One region of the Lysinibacillus sp. GJ-1 genome, then DNA from elsewhere that is predicted to be linked to it. Evidence: riboswitches for the same ligand, from Rfam matches in the RefSeq annotation. Region 1 holds a riboswitch; each other region holds the start of a gene.
What was found. Region 1 has a riboswitch for thiamine pyrophosphate ahead of thiC (phosphomethylpyrimidine synthase ThiC). Riboswitches for the same ligand answer to the same signal wherever they lie in the genome.
Positions count from the first base shown of each region.

Region 1 (8,156 bases):
CTCATCGATTATCTTAATTCTCGCTGCCTTTTCCACAAGTTTAGCCTTTCTCATCGCCTTCATTATGACAAGGATTATTACAAAGCCTGTCAATCGCCTAGCTAAGGCAGCAAATATCATTGCTACCGGTGATTTACGTCAAGAGGATGTGAAAGTAAAGACAAAAGATGAGATTCGAAAGTTAGCCGATTCATTTAATGTAATGAAAGCAAATTTGCGCTCTCTCATTGACAATATAGCGATCAATGTAGAACATACTACTACAAGTGCAGGAGAATTAGCCGCAAGCACTGACGACGTTACTTCTTCTTCAAATGACGTTGCTAAACGCGTAGAATTAATGGCTCGAGGCGGTAGTCAGGCTGTCATGACAGGGCAAGAAACCGCTATGGCCATGGACGAAACTGCACGTGGAGTCCAGCGCATCGCTGAAGCCACACAGATGCTTCATTCGAAAGCGCTTGATACACAAAGCGTTGCGACTAATGGTGAAAAGATGTTGCAAAAGACCGAAAATCAAATGATGGTTATTCAACAATCTTCAGATAAGACAAATGCGCTTATTAAACAGTTAAGTACGCAATCGACTGAGATTGAAAATATAACGAAAGTCATTACTGAAATTACCGATCAGACCAACCTACTAGCTTTGAATGCTGCCATCGAAGCAGTGCGGGCTGGCGAACATGGGCAAGGATTTGCTGTCGTGGCAGATGAAGTACGTAAATTAGCGGAGGAATCCAAAATATCAGCCAACCAAATCATTAACTTAATTAATGATATTCAGCAAAATACATTGGAAGTCGAAAAAGCGGTGAGCGTTACAGTACAAAATATTGATGAAGGCGTTTCATACATTCAACATGCGCAAAACGCATTTAATGGCATTATGGGCGCAATTGAAGATATGGCATCCGAAATAGAAGACGTTTCTGCTTCTACTCAACAAATTTCTGCAAGTACTGAAGAGGTTGCTGCATCTGTCAATGAAATGTCTGCGGTAGCAAAAAACGTGGCAGAACAATCCGAAACGATTTCAAGCGCAATTGAAGAACAAACATCCACCATCCAAGAAATGAATGCTGTTGCACAATCTTTAAACGACGGGGCTACCACCCTTCAAGCACATATAAATAAATTTAAAGTCTAAAAAGCTAAGACAAAAAAGTGTTAGATTGATTGCAGTCAATCTAACACTTTTTGCTACTATGGTGAATCGGATGTTGTCCGCGGTTTATCGGTGATTTCTTTTGTTACTGATACAATCGGCTACCAGCTTTTTTAAACTCTTGAGCCTTTTCCTTCATTCCTTGATGGATAGCTTCTGTCGTATTTAAATCTTTTTCTTTAGCATAGTTACGAATATCTTGAGAAATTCTCATACTGCAAAACTTAGGGCCACACATTGAGCAGAAATGGGCTGTTTTTGCTCCCTCTGCGGGTAATGTTTCATCGTGGTATTCTACTGCTCGTTCTGGGTCTAATGATAAGTTAAACTGATCGCGCCAGCGGAACTCAAATCGCGCTTTGGATAGCGCATCATCTCTTTGTTGTGCCCCAGGGTGCCCTTTCGCTAAGTCAGCCGCGTGTGCCGCAATTTTATAGGTAATGACCCCTACACGAACATCTTCTCGATTTGGTAAGCCTAAATGTTCCTTCGGTGTCACATAACATAGCATCGCTGTGCCAAACCAGCCAATCATCGCTGCGCCAATGGCAGATGTAATATGGTCATAGCCTGGCGCGATATCCGTTGTAAGAGGCCTCAATGTGTAAAAAGGTGCTTCTTTGCAAACTTCCAATTGTTTGTCCATATTTTCTTTAATGAGATGCATCGGTACGTGCCCAGGTCCCTCTACCATTACTTGTACATCGTGCTTCCATGCAATTTGCGTTAACTCTCCTAACGTATCAAGCTCCGCAAACTGTGCCTCATCATTGGCATCAGCAATTGAACCTGGGCGTAAACCATCCCCTAATGAAAAAGCAACATCATACGTTTTCATAATTTCACAAATTTCTTCAAAATGAGTATATAAGAAGTTTTCTTGGTGATGGAATAGGCACCATTGCGCCATAATCGAACCACCACGCGACACAATGCCCGTTACGCGATTAGCTGTGAGTGGTACATAACGAAGCAACACGCCTGCATGAATCGTAAAGTAATCCACCCCTTGTTCAGCTTGCTCGATCAACGTATCACGATACACTTCCCATGTTAAATCCTCGGCTACACCATTGACCTTTTCGAGTGCCTGATAAATTGGCACAGTTCCTACAGGTACAGCTGCATTCCGAATAATCCATTCGCGGGTTGTATGAATATGCTTGCCAGTAGATAGGTCCATTATATTATCTGCGCCCCATCGTGTAGCCCATGTCATTTTTTCAACTTCCTCTGCTATAGAGGAAGAAACAGCCGAATTACCAATATTGGCATTAATTTTGACATGAAAGTTTCGGCCAATAATCATCGGCTCTGCCTCTGGATGATTAATATTGGATGGCATAATGGCACGTCCTGCAGCAATTTCTGCACGTACAAATTCTGGTTCTACATGTTCACGAATCGCTACAAATTCCATTTCCGGGGTAATAATCCCTTGTCTTGCATAATGCAGTTGTGTCACGTTGCGACCTTTTTTTGCACGTAATGGTTTTCGGGAAAGCTCCGGAAAAACGTTTTCCTTCATACGAGGGTCGTCTGCTTTGCGGAAGCCATTATCCTCTGGTTTAATCGTCCGCCCTTCGTACTCCTCTACATCTCCACGTTCTTTTATCCACGCACTACGCAATGCAGGTAAACCTTTTGTAATATCCACTTTGTAAGTTGGATCCGTATAAGGACCGCTCGTATCATAAACACGTACTGGTGCATTATCTTCTTCTCCAAAACTACCCGTTGTTGGGCTTAGCTGAATTTCACGCATCGGTACTAAAATATCTGGGCGTGTTCCTTCTACATATACTTTTTTACTTCCGTCAAAACTTGTCATAATGGTAATGTTCTTTTCGCTAACTGTTGTCATATACTATTCCGCTCCCTTTTCCATAAATTTTCAAAAAGGACCGAATCTAGCTCACGCCAATAGGTAGCATTACAAATAAAAAAGCCGAATCCAAAAATATTGGATCCGGCTGTACATGTAAGGTTTATTTATCGCAAAAAATTCTAGGAGTGCGATGTTCATTAACTTTCCCACGCTGGTATGAGCCAGATCAGGTCCAAAGGGTCAAGAAACCTCTATGCGTTTCCCTCTCAGCCCGACTCATCGGACTCCCCTAGTTATAGCTATTAAGTTTGATGATAGTGTAACAGATTTTTCTAATAGATGGAAGTTATAATTAGATTTATCTTGCTATTATCCTCGAGTAATTACGTAAATAGCAGTTCTGCTAGATAAATGACAATTGTTACTGTTAGACAGCTAACAATCGTGGAAAAAAGAACCGTTTGCGCAGCAGTTGCCGACTCAACATCATATTCTAATGCCAAGCTAGAGCTATTGCGTGAGGTCGGAAATGCACTTGCAATGAAGAGTGACTGAGCGACAACACCATCTAAACCGAGGACAAAAATAATAAGCAATGCAACGGCTGTACTACTACTAGACGTGTAATGCAGCTAACAAACACCGTTTTATTGAACATGGACTTGATTTCAAGCTGTGATAGTTGTGCACCCAGTGTAATAAGCGCTACGGCAATAAAGCCATCAGCTACGTGGTCAATTGGAATACGGATAAATTGTGGAATGCCAATATTAAAAAAATTCATTGCCACGCCTATTATAAGGGCATGAATAATAGGCATTTTCAGGAAGTCCTTTATGATCGCCATCCCTGATTTAGTCGAAGAGATTAAATTATATAAACCATATGTATAGGTCGTCATATTTTGAAAAATAACGAGAATCACTTGGATTGCCACCCCAATGGGCTGCGTTGCAAAAATCATTTGTGCAACTGGAATACCATAGTTGCCGGAGTTAATTAGGACAACACTATTTTTAAACACTGCCGTCTCTGTTTTCGCTAGACCAAGCCCCTTCGCTAAAAAATGACTAAGCACCATTTGACTGCCGATAAAGAGCACAATAAATAATGCCACTTCCCCCAGCACTGATAACTCCACACTTGTTTCATATAAATTCACAAATACCGCAGCTGGCATAAAACAATACGTAATGAGCTGAGATAATGCTTTTAAATTAAAAGAAAATTTCTTTTGTAAAAATGCACCAAGTACAAGCAACACTAAAATAGGGGCAACTATTTTAAAGAAAATCATACCGAGATACATCATGGAGGTGACCCCCTTTCATCTCTTTCTATAGTAAAACTGTTCACGACATGGGTCAATGCTCCCCCGCTAGTATAAGTTTACATAAAAAAGAACTGCCCCTTGCTAGGACAGCTCCTTTTTATGTTTGTAGGTTTTTGCTTTGCTTTGGGGTATTTAATCTTGCTTCGCGGGTAAATCTCTTTGCTTCACGGGTATCACCCTGCTTCACGGGTAAATCACTCTGCTTCGCGGGTAAACCTCCCTATTTCCCGGATAAATCGCCCTGCTCCGCGGGGAAATCTCCCTGCTCCGCGGGGAAATCTCTCTGCTCCGCGGGTAAACCTCCCTGCTTCGCGGGTATTTCATCTTGCTCCGCGGGTAAACCACTTTGCTCCGCGGATATCACCCTGCTTCGCGGGTATTTCACCTTGTTTCGCGGATAAACCTCTCTGCTTCGCGGGGAAATCACCTTGCTCCGCGGGTATCACCCTGTTTCGCGGGTAAATCTCTCTGCTCCGCGGGTAAACCTCCCTGCTTCGCGGGTAAATCTCTCTGCTCCGCGGGTAAACCTCCCTGCTTCGCGGGTATTTCATCTTGCTCCGCGGGTAAACCACTTTGCTCCGCGGATATCACGCTGCTCCGCGGGTATTTCACCTTGTTCCGCGGGTAAATCACCTTGCTTCGCGGGTAAATCTCCCTGCTCCGCGGGTAAATCACCTTGCTCCGCGGATATCACCCTGTTTCGCGGGTAAATCTCCCTGTTCCGCGGATATTTCACTCTATTTCGCGGGTAAATCTCTCTGCTCCACGGGTATCACCCTACTCCGCGGGTAAACCTCTATGCTTCACGGGTATCACCCTGTTTCGCGGGTAAATCTCCCTGCTTCGCGGGTAAACCTCCTTGCTTCGCGGGTAAATCTCCCTGCTCCGCGGGTAAACCTCTTTGCTTCGCGGGTATTTCACCTTGTTTCGCGGATAAACCTCCCTGCTTCGCGGGTAAACCTCCTTGCTTCGCGGGTAAATCTCCCTGCTCCGCGGGTAAACCTCTCTACTTCGCGGGTATTTCCATCTCTCTTTATTAAGCAAGTTTAAATCGATTCACGACCTCTTGGAGTTCTTTAGAAATTTGGTTCATGTTGTTGATAGATTCTGCGACCTTTTCCATTTCTGCCTGTTGGTCTGCGGCTGATGCACTCACCTGTTCTGCAGAAGCAGCAGTTTCCTCTGAAACGGCAGAAATACTTTGAATCGCCGTAATGGCTTGGTCCTTTTGCTCCAACATTTGTGAAAGCTCTGACAATAGTTCATTAATTGCTGTTGCAATTGATTGAGATAGCTCGTTATTATCCTTAAAAGCTAACTCTGTATTTTGTACCGATTCATTTTGCGCTTGCATTAAGCTTGCATTGGAAGCAATAACGGATACCGTTTGCTTTGAATCTGCTAGAATGCTAGAGACCGTTTGTTTAATAACTTCTGTTTCGTTTTTAGACTGCTCTGCCAGTTTACGCACTTCCTCTGCTACTACTGCAAAGCCTTTGCCGTGTTCTCCCGCTCGAGCAGCTTCTATACTTGCATTCAGTGCTAATAGATTCGTTTGCTCTGTTATTCCTTGAATAGATGCAATAATTTGATTGATATTGTTAATATTGCTAGACAAAGATTCCATTTGACGTTGGATACGTCCATTCATTTCATTCGTTTCCGCATTTCGGTCACGTAAACTTTCCACTTCTTTCATGCCCTGCTCTGTAGAAGTTTGTGTTTTGATTGACAGCTCGTCCATTTGCTTTGACAACCTTGTAATGGCGTCAATTTGGTCAGATAAGTCAATCATTCGATAATTCGTTTCTTCTGTATCCTCTGATTGTTTTGATGCACCTTGCGCTATTTCGTTAATTGCGACAGATACTTCCTGACTTGATGCTACAATTTCATTAAAGGCTTCATGAACATGGTCGGATGATTGATTGAGCAATGTTGAAGAATTTAATACCGTATGTATGGCATCATTCGTCTTATCCAGCATATTATTATAAGCTAATGCAACAGCACCAATTTCATCGGCTTTTATAAATTTATCATCTATCTTTTTCGTTAAATCGCCTTCTGCTGCTGTTTCAATCGATGTACGTAAAACCTTTAAAGGCTTCAACTGCTTAAATATAAACATCGCACTAGCAGCGGCCATTAAAATTACCATAATAATTGCTGATACAATCGTGAAGACAAGGATTTTATTATATGTTTCTAATATTTTAGAATTAGGTAAAACTAATTGCACTGACCATACTTCATCGATATTCTCTAACATCATTGGAGCAAAAGCATTAAATGATTTTTCCCCAAGCTGCTTCGAGTCTACATATAGACTGTCCGCTTTTCCTTCATCCATAGATTGTCTAATACTTGTCCAATCAACCGCATCCTGCATATTTGTCCCATCTAACTTTTCGTTAATACTATTGACCGTTAACATGCCTTGATCTGTAATAATGCCTGCATAACCACCATCAGGCTGTATAGAGTCAGCTAATTCCTTTAAAAAATCGATAGATAAATCAGCTGTTAATACGCCAAAATATGTACCAGAAGCGTTATACAGTGGCACAGCAATAGTCGTCATCGAGACAGTTTTACCGTTCACATTATAATCATACGGCTCTGTTAATACAGCACGCCCTTCTCCTTTTGGTATCCGATACCAATCATCCTCCGCTTTCGGGTCATCAATTCCTTCTATAGGATCTGTGTTGATTTGGTTGCCATCTTTAGTTAGATAAGGGATAAAGCGATTTTTCACATCAATTAATGCCGTATCAGTAGTTGGTCCTACTTTTACCGCACCATTTTCTATAACGGCTCCTACACCAAGTAAATCATTATTATTCGTTAAATTCGTATTCAGTATATCCATTACACTTTCTGTCGAAAGCGCATCATTTTTTTCCATTGCTTCAACAATACGTTTTGTTGTTTGTAATGTATCATTGGCTTTTTTAAACCGTTCGCTCATTTTTGCAGCAGATAACTCCGCATTTTGCAACGTTGCCTTTTCTGAATCATCGACACTCTGATTATGTAGAGTAGCGCTAGTTACTAATGTATAAGCAACAAATAATACTAAAAATACACCTAAAATTAAAGAAGTGAGCTTTAATGCAATACTTTTGGATTTTTTCATTACAAACACCTCCATTTTTATAAAATAATCATAATGTATCATTGGTAGTATAACAATAAAAGTTTCACTGAATTTACCAAGCAACGTAAAGTTTTCAATTAATAAAGTCCGTTTACAATCCTATTTGTCGTAAATAAGACGTATTGAGTTTAAAAAAACATCGGACCTTTTTACCTATTCAGCTAAAATATGCATATAAAATCCTTAAGCTATGATAAAATTAAGTATAAAATATAGGAGGTTTGCCCATATGAAACACAAAAGAAACCTAGCCTTGCTTGCACTAGTAGCAGTACCTTCACTTATCTATTCAACACCTATAACGTCTGCCTCAGCTGCTGATCATTCGGCACATGCCAAGACTGCTTACATATATAATAATTACTATAATGCTAACGTTAACAACGTTATCCAGTTGATTTCCAATATTAATGATACATCCTTCTCGTTTCAGCCATACTTAGAAGCTGCACTAAAGGCGTACAATGCGTTAACAGAAACTGAAAAGCAATATGTAACGAATTATGGGACACTATCCAATCATCAACAAACAAGAGTAAGTTATCGTCGACTAGCTGCACAAATAGAAGAAAAATTAGCTTCCGTTGACTCTACTTCTGTTAACTATTATCAAAATGTAATTGAAACGAGAGATTGGTACAATAGGTTAAATGCTGCGCAAAAA
Region 1 is NZ_CP088912.1:200,676-208,831, reverse strand. Features, by position in the region: gene LO754_RS00945 (methyl-accepting chemotaxis protein) at 1-1,150, shown strand, start outside; gene thiC (phosphomethylpyrimidine synthase ThiC) at 1,254-3,032, opposite strand; TPP riboswitch at 3,183-3,297, opposite strand; partial or broken gene LO754_RS00935 (AEC family transporter) at 3,380-4,308, opposite strand; gene LO754_RS00930 (hypothetical protein) at 4,753-4,920, opposite strand; gene LO754_RS00925 (methyl-accepting chemotaxis protein) at 5,366-7,471, opposite strand; gene LO754_RS00920 (hypothetical protein) at 7,722-8,156, shown strand, end outside.

Region 2 (8,156 bases), 2.1 Mb from region 1:
TGATTTGTGATTTTTCGTCAGCTAGCTGTATTTTTGTGGCACTGTTTGCTGTAAGGTAGTGGGATAATTTAGTTTCCAGCGCAGACAGCTTGCTTTCATCAAATCCATTTTCAATTGGTCTTCCCTCTATCGCATTATCAATCATTTTGTTTAATCGATCAATGACCTTATTTGCTTTAAAAAACGCCATTTATTTCACCGCCCATAAATAACCTATACCATACACTGTTTTTATATATACGGGTTTTGTAGGGTTATCCTCAAGCTTGTCCCGTAATCTCTTTAGCGTAACAGACAAAGCATTTTCGTCCACATAATGTGCGCCATCGCTCCAAATACGTTCAACCAATACGCTGCGTTCTAAAGTAACGCCTTTGTTGGCTGTTAAAATTTTTAGCAGTTTTTGCTCGGTTTTACTCAGCTCAACTACCTTTCCGTTTTTAAAATATTCCATGCGGTCAAAGTCAAAAACAAAGTGATCTTGTTTAAATTGATTTCCTTTTGTGACCACTTGTTTTCTGAGCTGCGTATTTACTCTTGCACGCAACACGGCAAGGCTAAATGGTTTAGTAATGTAATCATCTGCTCCCATTTCAAGTCCTGCCACAATGTCTGTTTCCATATCGTTTGCTGTGAGCATGATTACGGGTATAGTACTGTTTCTTTTCACTTCGCACAGCAAGTCTAGTCCGTTCCCATCAGGCAAATTAATGTCCAATATCAACAAATCAAAGTTAGTATTAGATAACTGCATTTTTGCCGATTGAATACTGTGAAATGGCAGAACATCCATTTCACTCCCTTGCAAAGCAAGAGCAATACCATTTGACAATGCCTTGTCATCTTCAACAATCATAATTTTATACAAATACTCACCTTCCTTCAGAGCGAAGTTATGGATTTTCGCTCCTCGAGCATTAAATTGCGCCCTACCACTTCAAAAATATTTTATCGGGTAGTACATATAAAAGTTTACCATGTTTGTATCTTCTCTCGCTTGCTGGATTATTATCCTTAGCAATACTGCTGATATGATTGAAAGAGTAAATGGATATGCTTTATTAGCATTTGTTCAATTGACCTGTCCCTCGCTAGCTGTTCGAAATTATTAGGTTGAAAACGTTGAAATACAAAATGTGTTGATTGTACATAAAAAAACCTCCTCTAAGTTTTCATTTTTATACTAACTTAAAAGAGGTATTAAAAATAATTTAAACTAGCTTAAATACACGGCTAAGGTCGCCGTCTTTCATCTTTTATCGACAATATTGTTGCTTGTTCGTTTTTTCAATAGCCCTTCATCCCAATATTATCTCTGACGATGACTTCCCCAATAGATATGCTATCATGTGATACTTCATCGCCTAACTCATCAACAATTTTCACGTTCGTACCAATTATTGCATTATCTACTTTTGCTATTAAACGATAGTTTTCTTGGTCAGGTAAATCTTGAAAATGAGGTCCATTACACGAAATCGTACTTGCCCTCGGAAATATGGAACATTTTATACCTATCCTCATCCAAAATATTGATGATAGATTTTCTTCGCTTCTACAATATCATTCGTTCCATGAATTAATACACGTCCATCCCGAAAAAGAATAATCTGATTTTGATTAACTTGAAAATGAATTAAAAATGGATTTGACTTCAAATGTTGAACATGTGGAGCCAGGTTCTTTTCAAACTCAATAATATTAACTAACTTTGGTTTTGCAGGACGAATTTGAACCGTATTACGACCGCATAGTACTGCAACCTTGGTTATTGATTCTTTCGTTAAATATGGATAGGTTGGGTTTAATCCACAAGTCAAACATGTAGACTTTTTTAAACTTTTTACATTGATCTTTGTTTGCTCGTTTTTCCACAAATCAAATGCCAATAATTCTTTTCGGATTGCTTCCCAATCTTCCACTAAGATTTTCAATGCTTCTACCATTTGATGTGACACAACTTGCGTAACTGTAGGTGCAATAATTCCTACAGTATCACAAGTTGTCCCTCCGAATAAAGGAATGATTTCCATCAAACAGTGTAGGCAAGGTGTTTCATGCGGCAAAATGGTATATGTAATACCATAGCTACCTACACATGCTCCGTAAATCCATGGAATTTCATACTTGACTGCAAAATCATTTAGTAAGAAACGTGTTTCAAAATTATCTGTTGCATCGATGATTAGATCTACATCTTGAAACGCAAAAAGTTCAGATGACGAAATGTCTAGAACAAACGCTTCAATCAGCACATCACGATTAATTTTCTCTAATCTTTGTTTTGCAGCAACAGCTTTTGGCAAATGTTGAAACACATCTTCTTCACTGTATAGTTGTTGGCGTTGTAAATTTGACCAATCTACATAATCTCGGTCCACTATGGATAACTTACCTATTCCAGCACGTACAAGTATTTCGGCATTGCTACTACCTAATGCTCCTGCTCCAACAATAAGTACGTGTTTTTGTTGAATTTTTTTCAACTTGTCCTATAAATGAAAATAGTTCTTGTCTTGAATAGCGATTAATCAATAATACTCATCCCCTGTGAAGGACTACTAGCTTGAGCCCGCTCTTTTTTCTCTATAATTCCTGCTTCAAAACCTAGTCTACCTGCATGAATTGCTAGTTTCATAGCTTCTGCCATCTGCACTGGATTCTTCGCACCAGAAACTGCTGAATTTAGCAAGACTGCATCCGCACCTAGTTCAAGAGCAAGTGCTGCATCAGACGGAGTACCTATACCTGCGTCTACAATAACAGGTACTGTCGCTTGTTCAATGATAACTTGTAAATTATATGGATTTAAAATTCCTTGTCCTGAACCAATTGGCGACGCACCTGGCATAATGGCATGAACCCCAAGTTCTTGTAATTTCCGAGTAAGAACGACATCATCTGAAGTATACGGTAGTACAATAAACCCTTTTGCTAAAAGCATTTCACATGCACGATATGTTTCTAATGGATCAGGCAATAATGTATCATCACACCCGATTATTTCAACTTTCACCATATCGCATAACCCAGATGCTTTTGCTAGTTTAGCAATACGTACTGCTTCCTCAGCTGTTTTCGCACCAGCAGTATTTGGTAATAATCGATAGTTTGATAAATCTATTTTATCTAGCAAATTAGGCTGGGATGGTTCAAAAATATTCATACGACGCACAGCAAATGTTAAAATTTCAGCTTCTGATGCTTCTATTGCTCCTTTTTGAATATCAAAATCTGAAAATTTCCCTGTTCCTAGTAATAATCTTGAAGTAAATGTATATGGTCCAATTTGATACATGTTAACCCCCTCCGACAAATGTAACAATCTCAATAGAATCAGTAGACTTAACCACTGTCGAATAATTTTCTTTTTTCAAAATTACGCCGTTTTGTTCGACAACAACTATTTTTTCCTGAAGCCCTAAGTGAATCAATAAGCTCTCAATTGTTTTCACATGGTCTGGAACTTCCATCCTATTTCCATTAATAAACATAGTGTTTCACCATTAAATCTGACATATATTCTCCTACGAATGGGCTTAGCAATATGCTATAACGATAATGTCCTGTTGATACAAATTGCCCTTGAATTGTCGAATGTACTTCCATATAACTTCTGCCTCCATTTCGAAATCCTGCCCATGTTCGGTCCCAACTCGCATCTTGTAGGGCTGAAACAATAGAAAATGCCTTTTGTAATATGTCTACAATACTCATTGCTTTAACATCTCTTGATATGAATTTGGCTCTATCGTTGCACCAGTGACGTATTTACTATAACGTTTTGATACAATATAAAATCGTTTTAAAAATATAGGAGCATTAAGTAATGGGCAATTACTTTTTAAGGAAATCACTTCCATTTGGTTCAAAATTTCTTAATTCTTCTGAAAAAAGCAACAATGTTTCTTCTCCAGCTGATACTTGCCAAAAGCGAATTTGTTGATACGTTCAAATTCTTCTTCTGAATTTGCAATCCTGTATATTCCTTTCACTTTGTACCCTATATCAATACCTGTTTTTGCACGGATTTTTTCGGCTACTTTTGGAAATAATGTTCGACTTTTTCTTACCATTTCATACAAAAGATCGTCATCCCATTGTGCTGAACCCCTAGTAATCCAGCAGCTACATGTGAAGCACCCTCTGCAATTACCTTTTTCTCAAGAATTACTACGTGTAAAACGCGTTCAGCAAGTCAATGTGCGATTGTACTACCGATGATGATCATACTATCGAAACTTTTCATCTTCCCACTCCTTAAGTTGACGAGCATATTCTTTTACCTTTTCAATAGGGTCATTTGCCTGCCAAATTCCTGACATCACTGCAATTCCTGAAACTCCTGACGCACATACTTCTTTTGTATTTTGCGGAGTGATTCCACCGATAGCAATCACAGGAATAGATACAGTGCTTACAAGCTGTTGTAATAATTTTGTTCCACGACAAGCGATTCCTTTCTTACTTTCTGTATCAAAAATATGTCCATAGAGTAACCAATCTACTTTTGTATTTGTAGCCTCTTCAAGAGAGTGAATAGATGCACCAATTTTAAGATTTGAGAACTTCTCACTTGCGATAGCTACAGGAATACTACGATAACCTATTTGCACATGAGAAACATCCGCAGCAAGTGCAACATCGATTCGATCATTAATCACAATCTTTTGTAATGGAAAGCCTGCATATTTTAATTTTCTTATACAATCAAAGAGTTCAGAAGCAGTGCAACTTGGCTCACGAATATGCAAATAGCTTATATAGGGTTCAAACTTAGTTACAAAATGGACCACTTCATGTAGTGAATGCTGGCCATCTGTAATGATATGGAGCGCTATTTTTTTATTCATTTCTTAAATCATCCTATTCTTTCATATCTAAAATAGAAATTAAGTTGTTGTTCACTTCCTTTCATTATAATTCCATACAAAAAGCCACCCCTCAAGCATAGAGAAGTGGCTATAAATCTTGTACATTGAAGTACAAAAAGTAAGCCACTTCCCTTCGCTAGTATGATCTAGATCAGGTTCAAAGAGTTGAGTTTCCTCTCTCAGCACATCCGTGCACCCCTAGTGGTCTTTTCAATATTCAATTAAAATGTTATAGCAAATAAAGTGAAACTTCCATCAAGCGGGACTTCTTCATCCCCACTTGATGGTTAGTCGAACCAATCGGCTCTTACAGGCAGTTATCCCCCATCTTTCTTCTTCGCTTCTCTCAATCTTTAGATGAGGGTTATACAGCCCGTTAATGAAAGATAAAAAAGCCCTTGCTTCCACAATAAGGAAACAAGGACTTGTATAATAGACAATATCCTATCTGCTTCCCTACGCCAGCATAATCTAGATCAGGTAAAAGGATCATGAGCTTACGGCTCTACTCTCAGCTGGCAACACCAGCTCTCCTAGCAATTATTGTATGAAATTACAAATTAAAGTATAGCACTACCGATTTAATTGTTCAATAATGTATTATTAGAATAAAATCAAATCTTTATACTGCAAAAGCTGACTCATTAAAACACAGGGCTCAGCTTTAAATTCATAGAAATCTATTTTTAAGAAAAGATGTTAGTTTAATTATGGATTATGTTGCAACAGTGCGCTATGCAAATCATGTCATTGTTTAGCTATAAATGATTCATAAATGCATTAACTATAAGGATTGTTCCTACCCTTGTTAATGCTTTTTTCAGTTGTTATGTAAACGATTATTACAAGTTTTGGAACAGAGGTTGATAGACAGGATTGTTCTTGTTCTGCAATCGGGCCATTTTCTTGAGTAACACATTTAAAGAAAATCGTTATGGAGCTAAGAAATTGTGCAGATTTTTACTTAAAATAAAGGAGCAGGTTAAGTTAATAAGTTGTTTGTTTTATCATTAAATAAGAAGGATAATCAATAGAAGAAGTAATTCAATTTAATATTAGTTTCGATGAACCGCAGCGTAAGATAAGAAAAAGCCATTCCCTCCACAATCGGAGAGAATGACTTGCTTTCATAAGTCGTAAAACTATTGTTACAATTTTGCCCAACGTTCCTCTAACCAGTTCATAAATTCTGCACCTTTGTCGCCTTCATACGCATCAAAGACATCTAAACGCATACGTTTTAGTTTATCCGCAAAATCTGCCACTGTATGGTCCTTTGGCAAGCTCTTTTTAACCCGTAGGAAAATTTTGTCTGTTCCTTTGATAATATCAAAACGTGCAGGTGATGGTTTCTCTACGTCCTCGCCAAGCGCCACAAGTGCTTCATAGGCTGCTAATTGGACCTTGTTGACAGTATCATGTTCCATACGATTTTTTAATATATCTATGATTTTGTCATGTTGATAAGCCGATAATATTTCGACTGCGGCTAAACGCTCTCGCCAGCTAGACGTATAATAGGCCTGTTTTTTTAATGTTTCATACTGCTCAGGTAATGCTGTTTCAAATTGTTTCAAGTGAGTGCACCTCTTTTTTTCACTAGAGGAAAAATGAATTCTTCTTCTGCTTTTCTTATTATACATTGTCTTGGTGAAAATAGCGATGAATCGCTGGTAAACACATATATATATATATAATGGAAACTAACTATATTAAGGTGAACCGTATCATAATTATGTACTATTCTTTATAGATTTGCCTTTCTTTTTAAACGAACGAAGGCTTTAGTTTAAGAAGAAATATGGTTATGATTTTCCACAATCGTGCGCTTTTCTAGAGTTACGAGAAAAGCCTAATTTCTCAATTTTAATGCGAGAAACGGGGCTTTTTTATATTTACTTATAGGGCAAATTGCCAAATAACTAACTTTATCAATAATTCTCACCAATTTTGGTTTAATTAAGTGTATCAAGTTACAATCTGTGATATCCTCCATTACAATTCATTTAAAACAGAGATAACGTTTGTTGTTCCAATTCCTCAGTTAATAGGTAAAATCTCCTTTTCTGCTTAAACTTCACTTCACAAAATTACTTTGCATAGTTTACGACATACTCATTGCACAATCTTATTAAATCGAGGTATGAATGTATATTTATTTAGTAACAGTTTAGAAGTAGTTGGGGCAGCAACAGGGCTAATCACTAAATCAATGAACGATAAACGTTGCTGTCATAATGTTTATAGACTATGGAACATATTTCATGATATACTGTGAAAACGATGCAAAGTATAACAACAGCTAGGACGGAAATCCCATAACATCAACCTTCTACAGGTTTTTTCATATTTTTGAACTGTGCAAGATATAGCATATTAATGCTTTGTTTTGGGGCGATTTGGGGCTGAATTGGGGCTAAAAATATTGCTTGGCAGCGTATAAATGGGAATAGATAATGTATTTTAAAAATAAAGTATATTGAAATAATGTTATTAGTCTGAATATATGAACCAAAGAAAAGAGCATGTTTTGAAAAAAATAAACAAGACATGCTCTTCTTGTGTTAAATTCGGGTTGATAATTTTAATAGTTTAGTTTAGATATTACATAAAACAGGCACCATATAAAATTGATTACATGTCAGTAAAGCTTTCCAAATGTTCTAAATTATTGATTCAGCCTCTTCCCTGGATGACACACGAGCAATTGTTGAAAGATACTTTTGGGATTTATAAACTAGGTTGCCTGTAAATGTATCTCTTCCGTATATCCGTTTCTGATACTGTAACAACATGCTTTCATCTGTTATTTCTTGATTAAGTCCTTCATAAATTGATAAGTGCTTTTCTCGGTGCTCCTATACCTCCAAATAATTCTAGAATTTATTTTTTCTTCATTTATCATTTTAATTATCTCTCGTCCTTCTCCGTGCAATATATGATCAGCAAAATTCTTTCGCAATTGCCTGTATTACATTAATGGTTACACTATTTCCTGCTTGCTTGTATAGTTGCGAGTATGAGTTAACAGTTGTAGCTTTCTCAAATGCTTCATCTGGAAAGTCCTGTAATCTTAAACACTCTTTCGGTGCCAGCCTTCTAATTCGAAATTCTTCTGTTAACACTCCTTGTTGGCAACTAGTATCTAATGTATTCGCAATCCCTTTTCCTACACGCCCTCTACGAGTTTTCGAGTTAGGTACACTGTAATTTACACCATCTCCTGGGTGAGCTATATCATATCCTTTTGTAGTAGCTTCCAATAGCTACGCCATGACGATC
Region 2 is NZ_CP088912.1:2,328,052-2,336,207, forward strand. Features, by position in the region: gene LO754_RS11070 (sensor histidine kinase) at 1-190, opposite strand, end outside; gene LO754_RS11075 (response regulator transcription factor) at 191-868, opposite strand; gene LO754_RS11080 (acyl-CoA synthetase family protein) at 1,288-1,524, opposite strand; partial or broken gene LO754_RS11085 (ThiF family adenylyltransferase) at 1,521-2,535, opposite strand; gene LO754_RS11090 (thiazole synthase) at 2,528-3,298, opposite strand; gene thiS (sulfur carrier protein ThiS) at 3,300-3,494, opposite strand; partial or broken gene LO754_RS11100 (FAD-dependent oxidoreductase) at 3,484-4,249, opposite strand; gene LO754_RS11105 (thiamine phosphate synthase) at 4,233-4,853, opposite strand; TPP riboswitch at 4,986-5,084, opposite strand; TPP riboswitch at 5,311-5,419, opposite strand; gene LO754_RS11110 (HEAT repeat domain-containing protein) at 6,023-6,451, opposite strand; gene LO754_RS11115 (DNA cytosine methyltransferase) at 7,817-8,137, opposite strand.
Region 2: linked by a shared signal. The riboswitch ahead of LO754_RS11105 (thiamine phosphate synthase) and the one ahead of thiC (phosphomethylpyrimidine synthase ThiC) in region 1 are both predicted to bind thiamine pyrophosphate.

Region 3 (8,156 bases), 2.0 Mb from region 1:
CTTCACAGTAAAAGATGCAAAAACAGCTCGTTCTTCAGTTATTTGGGCTACTTGGATTGTAGGTCTATTCTATGTATTAACAATCTTCTTAGGCTTCGGTGCTGCTGCATTCGTTGGTAAAGAAGACATTATCGCTGCAAACGCGGCTGGTAACATGGCTGCTCCTCTTCTTGCAGAAGCACTTGGTGGCGACATTCTGTTCTCATTCGTTTGTGCAGTAGCATTCGCAACAATCTTAGCGGTAGTAGCAGGTCTTGTACTTTCAGGTGCATCTGCCCTATCACATGATATTTATGGTCAAATTATTAAAAAAGGTAAGATTACAGAAAAAGAGCAAGTACTTGCTGCTCGTATCGGTTCTATTACAATCTCTATAGTATCAATCCTTCTTGCACTTGGTGCACAAACATTAAACGTTGCGTTCTTAGTATCACTAGCATTCTGTATTGCTGGTTCAGCAAACTTACCAGTAATTATTTACACAATTTATTGGAAACGCTTTAATACGGCTGGTGCAGTAACAGCGATGTTAACAGGTTTAATTTCTGCTTTAATACTTGTAGCTGTATCTCCAAACGTTTGGAATCCAGTTGAAGGTAAAGCAATCTTCGTAGGTAATCCGTTAATTATGTTAACGAATCCTGCAATAATTTCTGTACCACTTGGTTTCCTAGGTGGTTTCATCGGAACGTTACTTTCTAAAGAATCTGATGATGCGAAATATCGTGAAGTTGATGTAAAAGCAAACACTGGTATTTCAGTTCAAGACGTATCTCACTAATACTATCACTAAAACCCCGTAAACTTTATGCTTACGGGGTTTTACTTTTCTCCCTCTTTTCGGTAATATATTGGTAATGTGAAATGGAGGGATTAGCATGGCACTATCCAAAGCTAAAAAGAAACGTATGCATTTAAAACGGACGCAAGGTAAGGATGTTGAAAAAAAACGTCAAACTGCCCCTTTTAGTACGCATGAGCGCGTGACAAAAACGAAGCATGCTACATTAGAACACAATAGAACAAAACATAGGAAACAGCCACACGGAGACGATTACTCGCTCTAAATGTGGCTGTTTTTGTCGTGTCTTTATAAATCGTAAAATAATTTTGTGTTTCGTGTCAAAGTATTGGCCGTTTCTTGCGTTGTTATACCTTTAAGCGTTGCAATGACTTCGATACTTTTAGCCATCATAGACGGCGATGTTCGAGCCTTGTCAAAAGGTCCTTCAAATGGCCAAGGTCCATCCGTTTCCACCATCATCAGTTCCAATGGATACTTTGTAATCAAATCTTGTATTTCCGCTTCATAAACACAATCAGGCGTAATGGAAATATAATAACCATTATGTATCATGCGCACAATTGCCTCTTCACTTCCCTTGAACCAATGAAAATGAGCTTTCTTTACACCATGTTTCTCAAGTAAATCACAAGCGATGAGTGCATCCTCATAAACAGCATGTAACACTATCGGTTTGTGAAGTTCTTGCGCTAACAAAATAAATTGTTCTAATAACGCAATATAAGGGCGCTCATCCAATACATGCGTCTGTTTTCGATAATAAGGTAAACCAACCTCTCCAACAGCAATCATCTCACTTGCGTGCAGTCGTATCCAATTAAATAAAGCTTCTTTCTCCTTATCATTAGGCAACGACTGTTCAGGATGAAAACCATATGCTGCCTTGACCTTCGCATAGGCTCTCGATAACTTCAGCGTTTTCTCACAAGATTGTAAGTCCGTACTGACCGCTATAACCGTTTGCGCCTCATCAAGTAGCAAAGGTACTTCTTCTTCTTGATACTGATCTAAATGAATATGTGCATCAATCAACATATGCATCGTCCTTTTCTTCCTTTAAATACTGAAAAAGTTGTTGTTTTAACTGTGTAAATTGAGTGGAATGACGAATTTCCTCGGAACGTGGTCGTGCAAACGGCACAATGATTTCTTCCTTAACCGTCGCTGGACGTTTCGTTAATACAATAATACGATCCGCTAAAAATAGCGCTTCTTCAATACTATGTGTCACGAATAGGATAGATTTTTTATGTTCCTCCCAAATAGATAACAACCATGCTTGCATTTCTAATCTTGTAAACTCATCGAGCGCTGAAAAAGGTTCATCTAAGCATAGTATCGGTTTCCCGCTGACGATAGCACGCAAAAACGATACACGTTGCTGCATGCCTCCTGATAATGCATGCGGATAAGCATTTTCAAACGAAGCAAGACCAACCTTTTCTAGCCACGCTTTGGCAAGCTCTTTATTCGGACGACGCTGCAATTCCTCAACAATCATGACATTTTCTAAAATCGTCCGCCACGGTAATAAGCAAGGTTGTTGGGGCATATAGCCAATGCTACCTGTTTTTCGTTGAATATTGTCTCCATTTAACAAAATAGCGCCGCGATCGACAGGCGTTATTCCTCCTATCAATTGAAAGAGTGTGCTTTTTCCACTACCTGAAGGACCAATGATTGCCACAAATTCACCTTCCTGTACGGTAAAGGATAAATTATTAACCACTTCAAGCGAGCCAAAGGACTTAGATATGTCTTGAATGTTCAGCATGTGCGCCCCTCCCCTTTACAACAAGCTTTTCTACAAAACGAATCACACTAAATAACAATAAACTTAATAAGACAATGGCAAATATCGCTACAAAGACGCGATCCGTTCGAAACGATGATTGTGCGAGCGTCATATAAACACCAATTCCCTTTTTTGCACCAAGCCATTCAGCAATGACCGCTCCCATCACACTATAAGTCGCCGCAATCTTAATACCGGAAAAGATGGATGGATACGCATAAGGCCATTCTAATTTCCAAAATGTTTGCCCCTTCGTAGCACCAATCATTGCAAAATAATGTTTAAGCTCAGGAGAGGTTTGGCGAAACCCATCCATCGCCGCGATAACGATTGGAAAGAAGCAAACGAGACAAATAATAATCAGCTTGGGTAACAGGCCAAAGCCAAACCAAATAATTAATAATGGCGCTAAAACGAGCACTGGCACATTTTGAGACACAATAAGAATCGGATAAACAAACGCTCTAATGGTTGATGAGCGATGTAAAAATACCGCAACGCTTAAGCCACACATCACACCAATAGCAAGCCCTAATAATGCTAGCTGAATCGTGGCCCAAACATGGGGAATAAACGTTGAATACGATTCAATACCTTCAATCATAATGGCACTTGGCGCTGGCAATAGCCAATGCGGGATATCAGCTACACGTATAATAAGTTCCCATATGAATAAGAGGAAGGCGATAAAAATAATCGACCTTCCTTTCAGCATTACCTGTTTCACCCTCGATATTTCTCCGTTAATGTTCCCATTGTAATACCAGCTGGCTGATATAAAATTTTCACTTGTGTAATAACATTGATAGCGCCTAAGTCAATCATCTTTTTATTCATCTCTTCAATAATTTGTAACAAAGTGGATAATTCACCCTCCATTGTTGTTTCCAGTGGATGCACCTCATAGTGCACACCGGAAGCATCGATTACAGCAATTGCCGCATCTACAAATGGGATCACATCCTCATATTTTTCTGTTTTAGGTATGATTTGTACACTAATTAATGAATTCGCCATTTATTTTGCTCCTTTCTTTGGTAAGAAGTCGTTTGTAAATGCTTGTTGTGCATTAAAGTCGCCTTCTAAAACGTTATTCTGTGTCATCCAGTCCGCATAGTTTTCCCAAACTGCTAACTTTTGTTCTCCCCATTGCACCGCATCATCTTGATATTTACCCGCTAACCATTCCTGACTTTTATGCACAAGCTCTTTATCCAAATCAGGTACCGCTTCAAGTAAAATATCAGCCGCTTCACTCGGATGCGCTATCGCATATTCATAGCCTTTGGCAGTAGCTGCGACAAATGCCTTTACGACATCAGGATTATCCTTTATCATTTTTTCATTCGTTGCCAATACAGGTGTGTAATAATCAAGCTGCTCACTATAGTCGGTTAAATACTGCATATTTAACTTTTCCCCACGAAGTTCTGCCTCAATACCTGTCCAAGCATAATAAATCCACGCAAAATCAATATCCTTTTGCATCATTGTGAAAAAGTCGATATCTCCCGCATTGACGATATCTAATTTGTTTATATCAGCATTTTCTGTTTGCATCAGTGACTGTAAAACAGCTTGTTCCACTGGAGCACCCCAGCCACCATAGGTTTTTCCTTCGTAATCTTTTGGTGATGTAATGCCTTTTGAAGCGAGTGATGCAAAACCTGAAGTATTATGTTGAATAATTGCCGCAATCGATACAAGTGGTACACCTTGTACACGAGCTTGCGTAATGCCTTCTTGGATGCTTACGCCAAACTCTGATTTCCCAGACGCCACAAGCTGATCAGCACCTGCATCACCTGGTAAAATAATCTCTACGTCTAAGCCTTGCTCTTTAAAATAGCCAAGCTTTTGCGCCACATAAAGTCCCGTATGATTCGTATTAGGTGTCCAGTCCAGTACAACTGATACTTTTTTTTCTGAACTGGCTTCCTCTTTTTTGTCTTCTTTTGCGCTACACCCAACTAATGTAATTAGTGCAGCAACCATAATGATTAACCATTTTTTCATGCTATATCCTCCTAGCAAGTAATTTGAAAGTGTTCATGATTGAATGTTTCACCAGAAGAAAAGCGTATGCTGTTTTTAATCTGTTTGCAGACGATGCTCATTGTTTTCTATCTGCTTAAGGGAATTATCATCCTTAAACAAAAAACGCCTAGGAATTATCCCAGGCGTTTGCAAACGGTATCAAAAAATAGTGTACGAATATTTTTGAATAGATGTTCCCTACGCTGGTACGAGCCAAATCAGGTTCAAAGGGTCAGCATCTGAACGGACGCAATCTCAGCTGGCAACTTCCAGCCCCCCTACATTCTTAACTTATGAACTTTTCGTTGATTATTATACCCCTATCTATCTTCAAATGACAAGCTCGTATTTTTAAACCTTTAAAATCAGCCTTGCTGTCGATGCCTATCATAAGCGAGCAAACTTCTTTCTAATTAGTAATTCGTTTTCCAAAGCATTTTGCTAGATGAAAAAAGCCCAGTTCTGTATAAGAACATGGGCATAATAAATTATTCTTCTTCTTTTTTCATTTTCATTACATGAGAAATGGTACCGTCTGTAGCGATATCTATTTTAAAGGAGCCATTCGAATGGCGATCTGCGCGCGTTAAACCTTTGACATCAATGATTTCTTTTACGCCTTTTTCTGTTTCAACAATGACTTGCTCCTGATCACTTGCTTTTACTACCGCAACAATACGATGTGGATTGGCTTTTAATTCGGTTAACACTTTTAAACCACGTTTTGCTCTACTTGCCATATCGACTTCAGCGACATTCATCTTCTTCACAGCACCTCGTTGGGTAACAATCACGACATACTCTGTATCAGACGGCTTTAATATTGTTACACCAACAAGTACTTCCCCATCTTTTAACGTGATACCTTTCACGCCACCCGTTTTAACACCTGTGACAGGAAGTTCTTCAATTGGGAAGCGGATAGCGTAGGCTGTATCAGTAATCAATAACAGCTCTGCCTCGTCTGAAACAATATCCGCCATGATCATTTCATCGCCTGATTTGACATTCATCGTCTTAATCGGCTTCGAATAACGTGTTACTGCATAATCTGGCAGTGGCGAGCGCTTAATTTGCCCTTCCTTTGTAGCGGTTAAAATATAGGTGTTTGGCTGTTCAAAGGAATCAAAACCATAGACCGCAATAATTGTTTCATCTTCACCTGTTGGCACAATACTTGAGATATGCTGACCAAGATCTTTCCAACGAATATCCGGCAATTCATGTACAGGCTGATAAATATAATTCCCACGATTTGTGAACAACAACAGATGATGCTGGGTATTTAACGTTGCCTCATACAGTAAATAATCGGAGTCTTTCATGGCGAAATCTTGTCCATTAGATGCTGCATGCGAACGTGTGGATGTGCGCTTAATATAGCCATCCTTCGTCACTGTGACCACAACATCCTCACTTGGAACAAGCACGTCTAACGTAATTTTAATTTCTTCAATCTCTTGTTCGATTTTCGAACGGCGTGGTTCAGAAAAACGTTTTTTAATGTCGAGTAATTCTTGTTTAATGACACGTACAAGTTTCGCCCCGCTATGCAAAATACCTTCTAGTTTCGCAATCAGTGCATTTAACTCATCTTGTTCACGACGTAGCTCTGTAATATCCGTATTCGTTAAACGGTATAATTGTAAGCTCACAATCGCCTCCGATTGTACTTCAGTAAAGTCAAATTTCACCTGTAAATTTGTTTTTGCGTCGCGCTTATCATTCGATGAACGAATTGTTGCAATTACTTCATCTAAAATCGACAGTGCTTTAATCAAGCCATCAACAATATGAGAACGGTCTTTTGCCTTTTGCAAATCATAAATGGAGCGGTTTGTCACCACTTCTTTTTGATGGGCTATGTACGCATCAAGTAGCAGTGGCAATGTCATCATCGTTGGACGACGATTATGGATCGCAATCATATTAAAGTTATAGGCTACTTGCAAATCAGTAGTTTTAAATAAGTAATTTAAAATGCCCTGTGCTGGCACGTCTTTTTTTAACTCAATCACGACACGTAAACCAGTACGGTCTGATTCATCTCGAATTTCTGCAATGCCTTCCAGGCGTTTATCGACGCGTTGTTCATCAATTTTCTTTACAAGATTTGCCTTATTCACATCATAAGGTAACTCTGTAATAACGATTTGCTCTTTCCCACCTTTTAATGGTTCAATGGCTGCTTGAGCTCGAACAATAATTTTACCGCGTCCAGTTTCATATGCCTTTTTAATACCATCGACACCTTGAATAATCCCTCCTGTTGGGAAGTCAGGGCCTATAATCACCGTCATTAGCTCATCGACAGTCGAATTCGGTTGATCTAAACGCATTAAAACGGCATCTAACACCTCATCAAGTGCATGTGGGGGAATATCTGTGGCATAACCAGCAGATATTCCTGTCGACCCGTTGACAAGCAAATTCGGGAAGCGAGCAGGCAATACTGTTGGCTCCATATCCTGATCATCAAAATTCGGTACAAACTCCACTGTCTTTTTACCAATATCACGTAACATTTCAGCTGCAATTGCTGACAATCTTGCTTCTGTATAACGCATCGCAGCAGGTGGATCTCCATCAACAGAACCATTATTTCCGTGCATTTCAATCAGCATATGGCGTGCTTTCCAATCTTGACTCATTCGCACCATCGCTTCATATACCGAACTATCACCGTGTGGATGGTAGTTACCGATTACATTCCCGACCGTTTTGGCAGACTTACGGAACGGTTTATCGTTCGTATTGCCTTCTGTATACATCGCAAATAAAATACGTCGCTGTACAGGTTTAAGACCGTCGCGCGCATCTGGCAACGCTCGGTCTTGAATAATATACTTACTATAACGACCAAATCGGTCTCCCATTACTTCTTCTAATGGTAAATCTTGAAACTTTTCCGTACTACTCATGCTTGGTCCTCCTCTTGTTGGATGAATTCATTGTCTAAAATGTTCGAATCATCCTCCATGCCGAAGTTAACATTTGCTTCGATCCATTTACGGCGCGGCTCTACCTTATCGCCCATTAACGTTGTCACGCGACGCTCAGCACGTGCCCCATCTTCAATCGTGACACGAATTAACGTCCGTGTCTCAGGGTTCATCGTTGTATCCCACAGTTGGTCAGCATTCATCTCACCAAGTCCTTTATAACGTTGTAGGATATAGCCTTTCCCCACTTTTTTAATGGCTTTTTGTAAATCATTTTCGGTCCAAGCATATTCAATGACCTCCTTTTTCCCTACACCCTTTGATACTTTATAAAGAGGTGGTAACGCAATAAATACTTTACCAGCCTCAATTAATGGGCGCATATAACGATAGAAGAATGTTAATAGAAGCACCTGAATATGTGCGCCATCCGTATCAGCATCGGTCATAATGACAACTTTATCGTAGGCTGAATCTTCTACTGAGAAATCGGCTCCGACTCCTGCACCAATAGCATGAATAATTGTGGAGATCTCCTCGTTTTTCATAATATCTTGGAGCTTCGCTTTTTCGGTAT
Region 3 is NZ_CP088912.1:2,183,261-2,191,416, reverse strand. Features, by position in the region: gene LO754_RS10435 (solute symporter family protein) at 1-781, shown strand, start outside; gene LO754_RS10430 (hypothetical protein) at 879-1,067, shown strand; gene LO754_RS10425 (TatD family hydrolase) at 1,091-1,840, opposite strand; gene LO754_RS10420 (ABC transporter ATP-binding protein) at 1,830-2,579, opposite strand; gene LO754_RS10415 (ABC transporter permease) at 2,554-3,315, opposite strand; gene LO754_RS10410 (thiamine-binding protein) at 3,324-3,617, opposite strand; gene LO754_RS10405 (ABC transporter substrate-binding protein) at 3,618-4,616, opposite strand; TPP riboswitch at 4,816-4,927, opposite strand; gene parC (DNA topoisomerase IV subunit A) at 5,126-7,558, opposite strand; gene parE (DNA topoisomerase IV subunit B) at 7,555-8,156, opposite strand, start outside.
Region 3: linked by a shared signal. The riboswitch ahead of LO754_RS10405 (ABC transporter substrate-binding protein) and the one ahead of thiC (phosphomethylpyrimidine synthase ThiC) in region 1 are both predicted to bind thiamine pyrophosphate.

Region 4 (8,156 bases), 620 kb from region 1:
GGTAAAACAACAATATTACGCATTATTGCTGGTTTCACAGAACCAACTACAGGCGATGTGTTTTTCCACGATAAAAAAATTAACACTGTTCCAGCCAATGAACGTCAAGTGAACACAGTATTTCAGGATTATGCGTTATTTCCACATCTAAATGTTTTTGAAAATGTAGCATTTGGATTACGCATTAAAAAACTTCCTGAAAATAACATTAAAGAACGTGTTGGAGAAGCGCTAAAATTTGTCAACTTAGCCGGCTATGGCAATCGAGAAATTTCTGAAATGTCAGGTGGTCAGCGTCAACGTGTTGCAATTGCACGAGCTATTGTTAATGATCCAGAAGTTATTTTACTCGACGAGCCTCTTTCTGCGCTTGATTTAAAACTTCGTACAGAAATGCAGTATGAACTACGTGAATTACAACAACGACTTGGTAAAACATTTGTATTTGTCACACACGACCAAGAAGAGGCACTTGCCATGAGTGATGAAATATTTGTCTTAAGCGAAGGGCAAATTCAACAATCAGGTACACCAGTAGATATTTATGATGAACCCATTAACCGTTTTGTTGCCGACTTTATCGGAGAATCAAATATTGTTAACGGCGTTATGATAGAAGATTTTAAAGTGGAGTTTGCTGGGAAAGTGTTTGAATGTGTTGACCAAGGAATGAAACCAAATGAAAAAATCGATATTGTTATTCGTCCAGAAGATTTGGAAATCACAACAGTCGACAAAGGAAAACTAATTGTTAAAGTTGATACACAATTATTCCGTGGAGTCCATTATGAGCTCTCCACTTACGATAAAGCTGGTAATGAGTGGCTTGTCCATTCATTGAAGAAAGCTGAAGTAGGGACAGAAATAGGTTTAGACTTTGATTCAGAAGCCATTCATGTAATGCGCCTAAATGAAACTGAGGAAGAGTTCGATAAACGTCTAGAATCCTATGGAGATGACGAAGATGCAAACTAAAACTTCGAAATCAGCGTTATTTCCATACGTTTTATGGATTGCACTATTTGTTATTGCGCCGATTGCCCTCGTTGTTTACTACTCCCTACTAGATTTACATGGCAATTTTACGCTCAATAACTACAAAGCATTTTTTACATCTGTCTATTTAAAAATGACACTTAGTTCGTTTTGGTATGCGTTTTTAATCACATTCTTTACATTGCTGATTTCATACCCAACAGCTTATTTTTTAACGAAGACCAAACACAAACAGCTATGGCTATTGCTCATTATTATTCCTTCGTGGATTAATCTTTTGTTAAAAACATATGCGTTTATAGGGATATTCGGTTTATATGGTCCTATCAATGCAGCCATTGAAGTATTCGGCTTTGATCCGAAGCAAATGCTATTTACTGATATGAGCTTTGTCTTCGTATCCGTTTATATTTTTATTCCCTTTATGATTTTACCAATTTTCAACTCGTTGGATCGTCTTAACCCAACCCTTGTCTACGCAGCTCGTGACTTAGGTGCTTCAGCCTTTACAACATTCCGTCGCGTTGTACTGCCACTAACAATGGACGGTGTTAAATCAGGAATTCAAGTTGTTTTCATCCCTGCTTTATCACTTTTCATGATTACGCGCTTAATTGCAGGAAACCGCGTTATTACGCTCGGTACAGCAATTGAGCAACAATTCCTTGTAACGCAAAATTGGGGCATGGGTTCAACGATTGCCGTATTTTTAATTTTATTTATGGTAATCATCATGTTCATTACGGGTCAAAAGGATAAAGGAGGTCGCGTACGATGAGCAAACTGTCCACATCTGCAAAAGTGTATTTAGCGATTGTTTTTATCGTCCTGTATGCTCCTATTTTTTACTTAGTCTTTTACTCATTCAATAGTGGGGATTCCATGACAAACTTCCAATCCTTCACATTGGATCATTATAAAGCTGTATTCGAGGATTCTAGATTACTCGTTATTTTAATTAATACGGTGATTGTGGCTTTGCTTTCTGCACTGATTTCCACAATTATTGGCACACTAGGCGCAATCGGGATCGTTACAGTAAAAGATTCGAAAATGCGCAATACCCTGCTTTCCTTAAATAATGTATTAATCGTGAGTCCAGATGTTATTATCGGTGCAAGCTTTTTAATTTTATTTACAATGGTAGGCATTAAACTGGGCTTCGCTTCAGTATTATTAGCCCATGTCGCGTTTAGTGTTCCTATTGTTGTACTGATGGTTTTACCAAAATTATTAGAGATGAATAAGTCGTTAATTGATGCGGCTTTAGATCTTGGCGCAACGAAAAAAGATGTTATGATGCGCGTTATTTTACCGTATATCCAACCAGGGATTTTTGCTGGTTTCTTTCTCGCTTTAACGTATTCACTAGATGACTTTGCTGTAACATTTTTCGTGACAGGAAATGGCTTTAGTACTTTATCTGTTGAAATTTACTCGATGGCACGTGCTGGTATTTCTCTGACAGTGAACGCCATTTCTGGTTTAGTATTCTTCGTTACAATTATAGTAGTAGTCGGCTATTATTTCTTCACAAGTCGTACGAGTAAAAGAACGGAGGGACAACAATGAAGTCTTTAATTCAAGCTACCATCGCCATACTTGTCGTCTCCGCCCTGTTAGTGTACGCGGCTGATGCAATGAGCGCTACCGGTGGTAAAAGTGGAAAAGATACATTAACTATTTTTAACTGGGGCGAATATATAGACCCCGATTTACTAAAGCAATTTGAAAAAGAAACAGGCATCCATGTCATTTACGAAACATTTGATTCCAATGAGGCCATGATGACGAAAATTAAGCAAGGTGGGACGGCATACGATATTGCTGTGCCCTCTGAGTACATGATTGAAAAAATGAAGGAAGAACATTTATTACTTCCTTTAGATAAAACAAAAATCCCGAACTTTAAAAATATCGACCCTTATTTTTTAGATTTGCCATTTGATGATAACAATAAATACTCTGTTCCTTATTTTTGGGGCACAGTTGGCATTGTCTATAATCCGGATTTAGTAGGTAACTTAGATTTCTCTTCATGGCAAGACTTATGGGATCCTTCTTTAAAACGTAAAGTCTTTTTAGTAGACGGTGCACGTGAAGTCATCGGTATGGGTTTGAACAGTCTTGGACACTCCCTGAACTCGTTAGATGACCAAGAGTTACGTCAGGACACAGACAAACTGATTACACTCGCACCAAACGTAAAAGCGATTATTGGTGATGAGATTACACCGCTTATGATTAATAACGAAGCAGCCATCGCACTCACTTGGTCTGGTCAAGCCGCAGATATGCTATCAGAAAATGAAGATTTAGACTTTGCTGTGCCAGAAGAAGGTTCGAACTTGTGGTTTGATAATATGGTAATCCCGAAAACTTCGAAAAATATTGATGGCGCACATGCTTTCATTAACTTTATGTTAAATGCGGAATCTGGAGCTCAAAATGCAGATTATGTAGGCTACTCTACTCCAAATACTGCAGCAATGAGCTTAATGGATAAAGAAGTTATTGCTGATGAGCGATTCTACCCTTCAGAAGAACAACGCAAAACGTTAGAAGTCTATAAAAACCTAGGACCCGATTATTTAGGGAAATACAATGAATTATTTTTAGAATTTAAAATGAGTATTCGATAAATACGAAAGAAACGAAGCCAAAAAAGTGTTAGATTGACAGCCATCAATCTAACACTTTTTTGATGGGACTGTTGATGTCCGCTACGGCAATTGGTGGCGATTCATGATTTTTAGTGGCAATTTTCTTTATTCTGTCGCCTTGTACTTGTATCATAACCATGACAGCTACCTACGACTATAATCTGATAGCCAAGCATTATTTCTTTATGATAGACTTTAGTAATGTTTTAATAGTAAATAAAGGGGGGTATTCGATGACCCAGCAGAAGTCTAATAAGGCCGCGTTGTATATTTTAATGTTTAATATGTTTATCGCAATGGGGAGTATTGGGATTATTATTCCTGTTATGCCAGAGTATTTAAAAATATTTGGAGCAGCAGGACAAGTTCTTGGCATGCTAATTGCAACGTTCGCCTTAGCACAATTCGTTTTTTCTCCAATTGCTGGGAATCTCTCAGATCGATATGGTCGAAAAAATTTGATTATCTTTGGTCTGATTGTCACTGGCCTTGGGCAAATTTCATTTGGTTTATCTACAGATGTATGGATGCTTTTTGTTGCCCGTTTCTTAGGTGGTTTAGGTTCAGCCTTTGTTGCACCGCCTATTATGGCGTTTGTGGCAGATGTCACAACGTATGAAGAACGAGGAAAAGGAATGGGCATGTTAGGAGCTGCCATGTCTCTTGGTTTTATGATTGGACCTGGTATTGGCGGGTTTCTATCGAAAGTTAGCTTGCATTTCCCATTCTTTACGGCTGGTGGAGCAGCTATTATTGCTTCTATTCTATCGGTATTTTTACTACCTTCCACAAAGCCCACTGCAGCTCAGAAAGCTCAAAAACAAGAAAATCTTGCAAAGCAGATGGTACGTTCAGTCAAAATGCCATACTTTGTCATGCTTATTATTATGCTAGTATTCTCGTTTGGCATCGCTAATTTTCAAACGACATTATCATTATTTGTAACGGACAAGTTTAATTACACGCCTGCCGATATTGCTATCTTGCTGACTGTAGGTGGTGCATTTGGTGTTATTGTTCAAATGTTTGTCATTACACCACTCTTTAAACGTTTTGGTGAAATGAAAGTTGTGTTAGTCAATTTATTTATTGCGGCTGTAGCAATTTATGCAATATTATTTGTATCTGGTTTTGCACTAATATTAATTGTTGCAACGGTTTTCTCAACAGCCACTACACTAATTCGCCCTGCCGTTAACACATTAATTTCTAAACTGGCTGAAAATGAGCAAGGCTTTGCCGCTGGTCTTAATAATGCGTATATGAGTCTCGGCAATATGATTGGGCCTGCACTAGCAGGCGTTCTTTTTGATTGGAATATAAATAGTCCTTATATTTTCGGGGCAATTATTTTAATGGCCTGCTTCTTCTTAGCACTTATTTGGACTTTAAAAAAGGCGCCACATCTTATGCAACCTGACTCGAAATAATGTGAAATAGCGTTGACTAATATAGATGTTATGTTACATTTATTAGTAGAAATTTAATATCATGTTTACCACTAGGGGAGTCTTTACAAGGCTGAGACGTATATGGTCATATACGGACCCTTTGAACCTGATCTAGTTCACACTAGCGGAGGGAAGTGGCGACTCTTGCTTATTGTGTCATTATCAAATACAAGACCGCTTCCTTTTGTTTAGGGGGAGCGGTCTTTTTGTCATCCATTAGGTCGTTTTACCAACAATTCCACATGTTCTATAAAATAAAGGAGGAACTATCATGGCTATTCAAAAACTAACTATCATGGCTTTATTGGTTGCTATTGCTGTAGCAGGCTCTATATTTGTCTCGATTCCAACTGGGATTGCTCGTGCCTATCCTGTACAACATGCTATTAATGTTATCGGTGCCATTTTACTAGGGCCTGTGCCTACCATTATCGTTGCTTTGCTAACAGCCATTATTCGCATACTAACAGGCACAGGCTCTCTTTTAGCGATCCCCGGAAGTGTCATCGGTGCAGCATGTGCTGCTTTTGCTTATAAATATAGCGGCAAGAAATGGCTAGCAGGAGTTGGTGAAGTATTCGGCACAGGTATCCTTGCTTCACTAATCGCTGTACCTTATGCGCAATTATTTATGGGAACATCCGTAGCTGCATTATTTTTTATGCCCGCCTTTTTGACATCTAGTTTGATTGGGGCATGTCTCGGCATTATCATCGCGAGCAGTCTTCGGAAAACCGCACCGTCTATTCTTATTACTAAGTAGCTATGTTCAAAAAAAGATGGCACATGCTTTTTTCGCAATGTGCCATCTTTTTATTATGAGCGTTTTTTCATGCCTTTTAATAACTGCGCAACATTGGTGTTTTCCACCTGCACGGCTGTTTCGTCTACAGGCTTTTCATTGTGCCTGCGACTTGTTATAAAGCGCCAACCAAAGCGTCGAATCGTAATATCCAAGAAGAATAGCAACATCCCTGCTAAGAGTAGCCATGTCGCAATATTTTGGCGCTCTGCTCCTTTGTTTGTGAAATCACGGAACACTTCTTGTGGTTCTTTCAACACTGAGCCGCCAGTTTGCTTTGTTAGTTGCTCTACTACGGTTTCATTCACAGGACGTAATTCATATTCAGCACTGTAAGGTACACTAAGACCTGCTTGGTAAATAGCCTGCTCTTCATCAGCGATGCGGAAGAAAATCAAACCAGGCTTCGCTTGGACAACCGCGCGTACTTGCGAGGCAGATAGCGTTTCAAGCTGTATATCAAGCTCCTCACCAGCTTCATCGACAGCAACAATATCTAAAAATGCTGCTTCATTTGTCGGATCGGTGATAATAAATGAACCATCTGTATCAAGACGTACATCATAGGCGACATCATTATAACTTGGTAGCATTTGCGATATAATGGTTTGCCAAAATGTTCCCCATTCCTGCCATCTTGCCCAGTCACCAGCCCATTTCCCCGTTGAATCGGATGTGAAAGCAAAAGTTTTACCAAGTCCATATTGCCATTGTGCTAATACCGGATCTTCTTTCTCACTTTCTGCTATAACAGCAGCTCCCTGCTTCGTTGTTGTGCCAATGTAGGCATTCATTTGTGGCACACCATTCGCAAATAATGCATTCCAGCCAGATGCATTGTAGATTGTTGGATAGAAAGGATTGTCTTCAATATACGTACGTGAAATCATCGCTGTCTCACGTGATAAAATCGAAGGAATTGTCTGTTCATCGATGACATCATAGAAGCGACCACTGCCCATTTCACTTAGCCCTTGCAGAAGATTGCCATCAGCATCTTGTCCAATCGCCACAGTTGACAGTGTCACTCCTTGTTCTTTCCCCGTTTCAATTAAATCCTCATAATTGCCAGCTTGTGATTGTCCATCTGTAAGTAAAATAATATGTTTCCTTTGCAATTTTAAATCAGCTAAACTATCATAGGCTGCTGCCAATGAACGATAAATTTCTGTACCACCACCAGGCGTAACCGATAAAATCGTATCGACGGCTTCTTCTTTATTGCCTAATGGTCCAGTTTCGATGATTTCCCAAGGGCGATCATCAAAGGCGATAAATCCTAGCGTATCTTCATCTCGTAACATTTCAACAGATCGAGCCGCCGCTTCTTTCGCAAGCTCTAGTTTTGAGCCATACATACTTCCTGAACGGTCAAGTACAATGACGAGCCCTAAAGATGGCAATTGTTCTTTGCCTTTTATCTCCATCTCAACAGGTAGTAATGTTTCAATCGGTGTTTTAAAATAACCACCCAAGCCGAAGCTATTTTCACCGCCGACCATTGTAAAGCCAACACCAAAGTTTTTCACTGCCTGTTCAATAACGCTCATCTTCGCCTCTCCAACTAAGTGTCCAGGAACATTATCAAAAATAATCGCGTTATATTGCAAATAACTAGACAGTTCATTTGGTAAGCTTGCTGCATCCACAACATCATAGGAAATTGAATTTGATCCTAGAGCTGCAGCAATTGGTGATGCCGTATCGTAGCCATTGACAATCAGTAAATGTGGCTCGCTTTGTACCATCGTCACACTTGTTAATTTATTATTTTCAAAAATGGCATCCTGTCCAACTTGCACGAGCGCCTCATATTTCACAAGCCCCTCTGCAGTTGCCGTATGTTTATAAGTAAAAACATTGGAACCTTGAGCAAGCTCCACCGACTCACGATGAATCAGTTTGTCATTTTCGTACAGCAATAATTCACCTTGCCCTGCCGCTGTGGCATTGACTTCCGTCACAAGCTGTTGCTGTTCACCTACGTAAGCTATTTGTGGTGTCACAAAACTTTTCAGTGACACATCATTCGTCACATTTTGATGAAACGGCACGACATCTACACTAATATTGGAGCCTTTTAGCTTCGTGGCAAATTCTAACGCATTGCCTTGTGTTTCATTGGCATCTGTTAGTAATACAAGTCTAGTCGCCTTTTTCGGATCAACAATACCTGTTGCAAGCTGAAGACTTTGTTCTATATTTGTTTGGTCTGTTCCTTTAACCTCAGTAAATTTCGGAACA
Region 4 is NZ_CP088912.1:825,192-833,347, reverse strand. Features, by position in the region: gene LO754_RS03810 (ABC transporter ATP-binding protein) at 1-975, shown strand, start outside; gene LO754_RS03805 (ABC transporter permease) at 965-1,774, shown strand; gene LO754_RS03800 (ABC transporter permease) at 1,771-2,568, shown strand; gene LO754_RS03795 (ABC transporter substrate-binding protein) at 2,565-3,638, shown strand; gene LO754_RS03790 (MFS transporter) at 3,893-5,089, shown strand; TPP riboswitch at 5,153-5,260, shown strand; gene thiW (energy coupling factor transporter S component ThiW) at 5,382-5,873, shown strand; gene LO754_RS03780 (VWA domain-containing protein) at 5,927-8,156, opposite strand, start outside.
Region 4: linked by a shared signal. The riboswitch ahead of thiW (energy coupling factor transporter S component ThiW) and the one ahead of thiC (phosphomethylpyrimidine synthase ThiC) in region 1 are both predicted to bind thiamine pyrophosphate.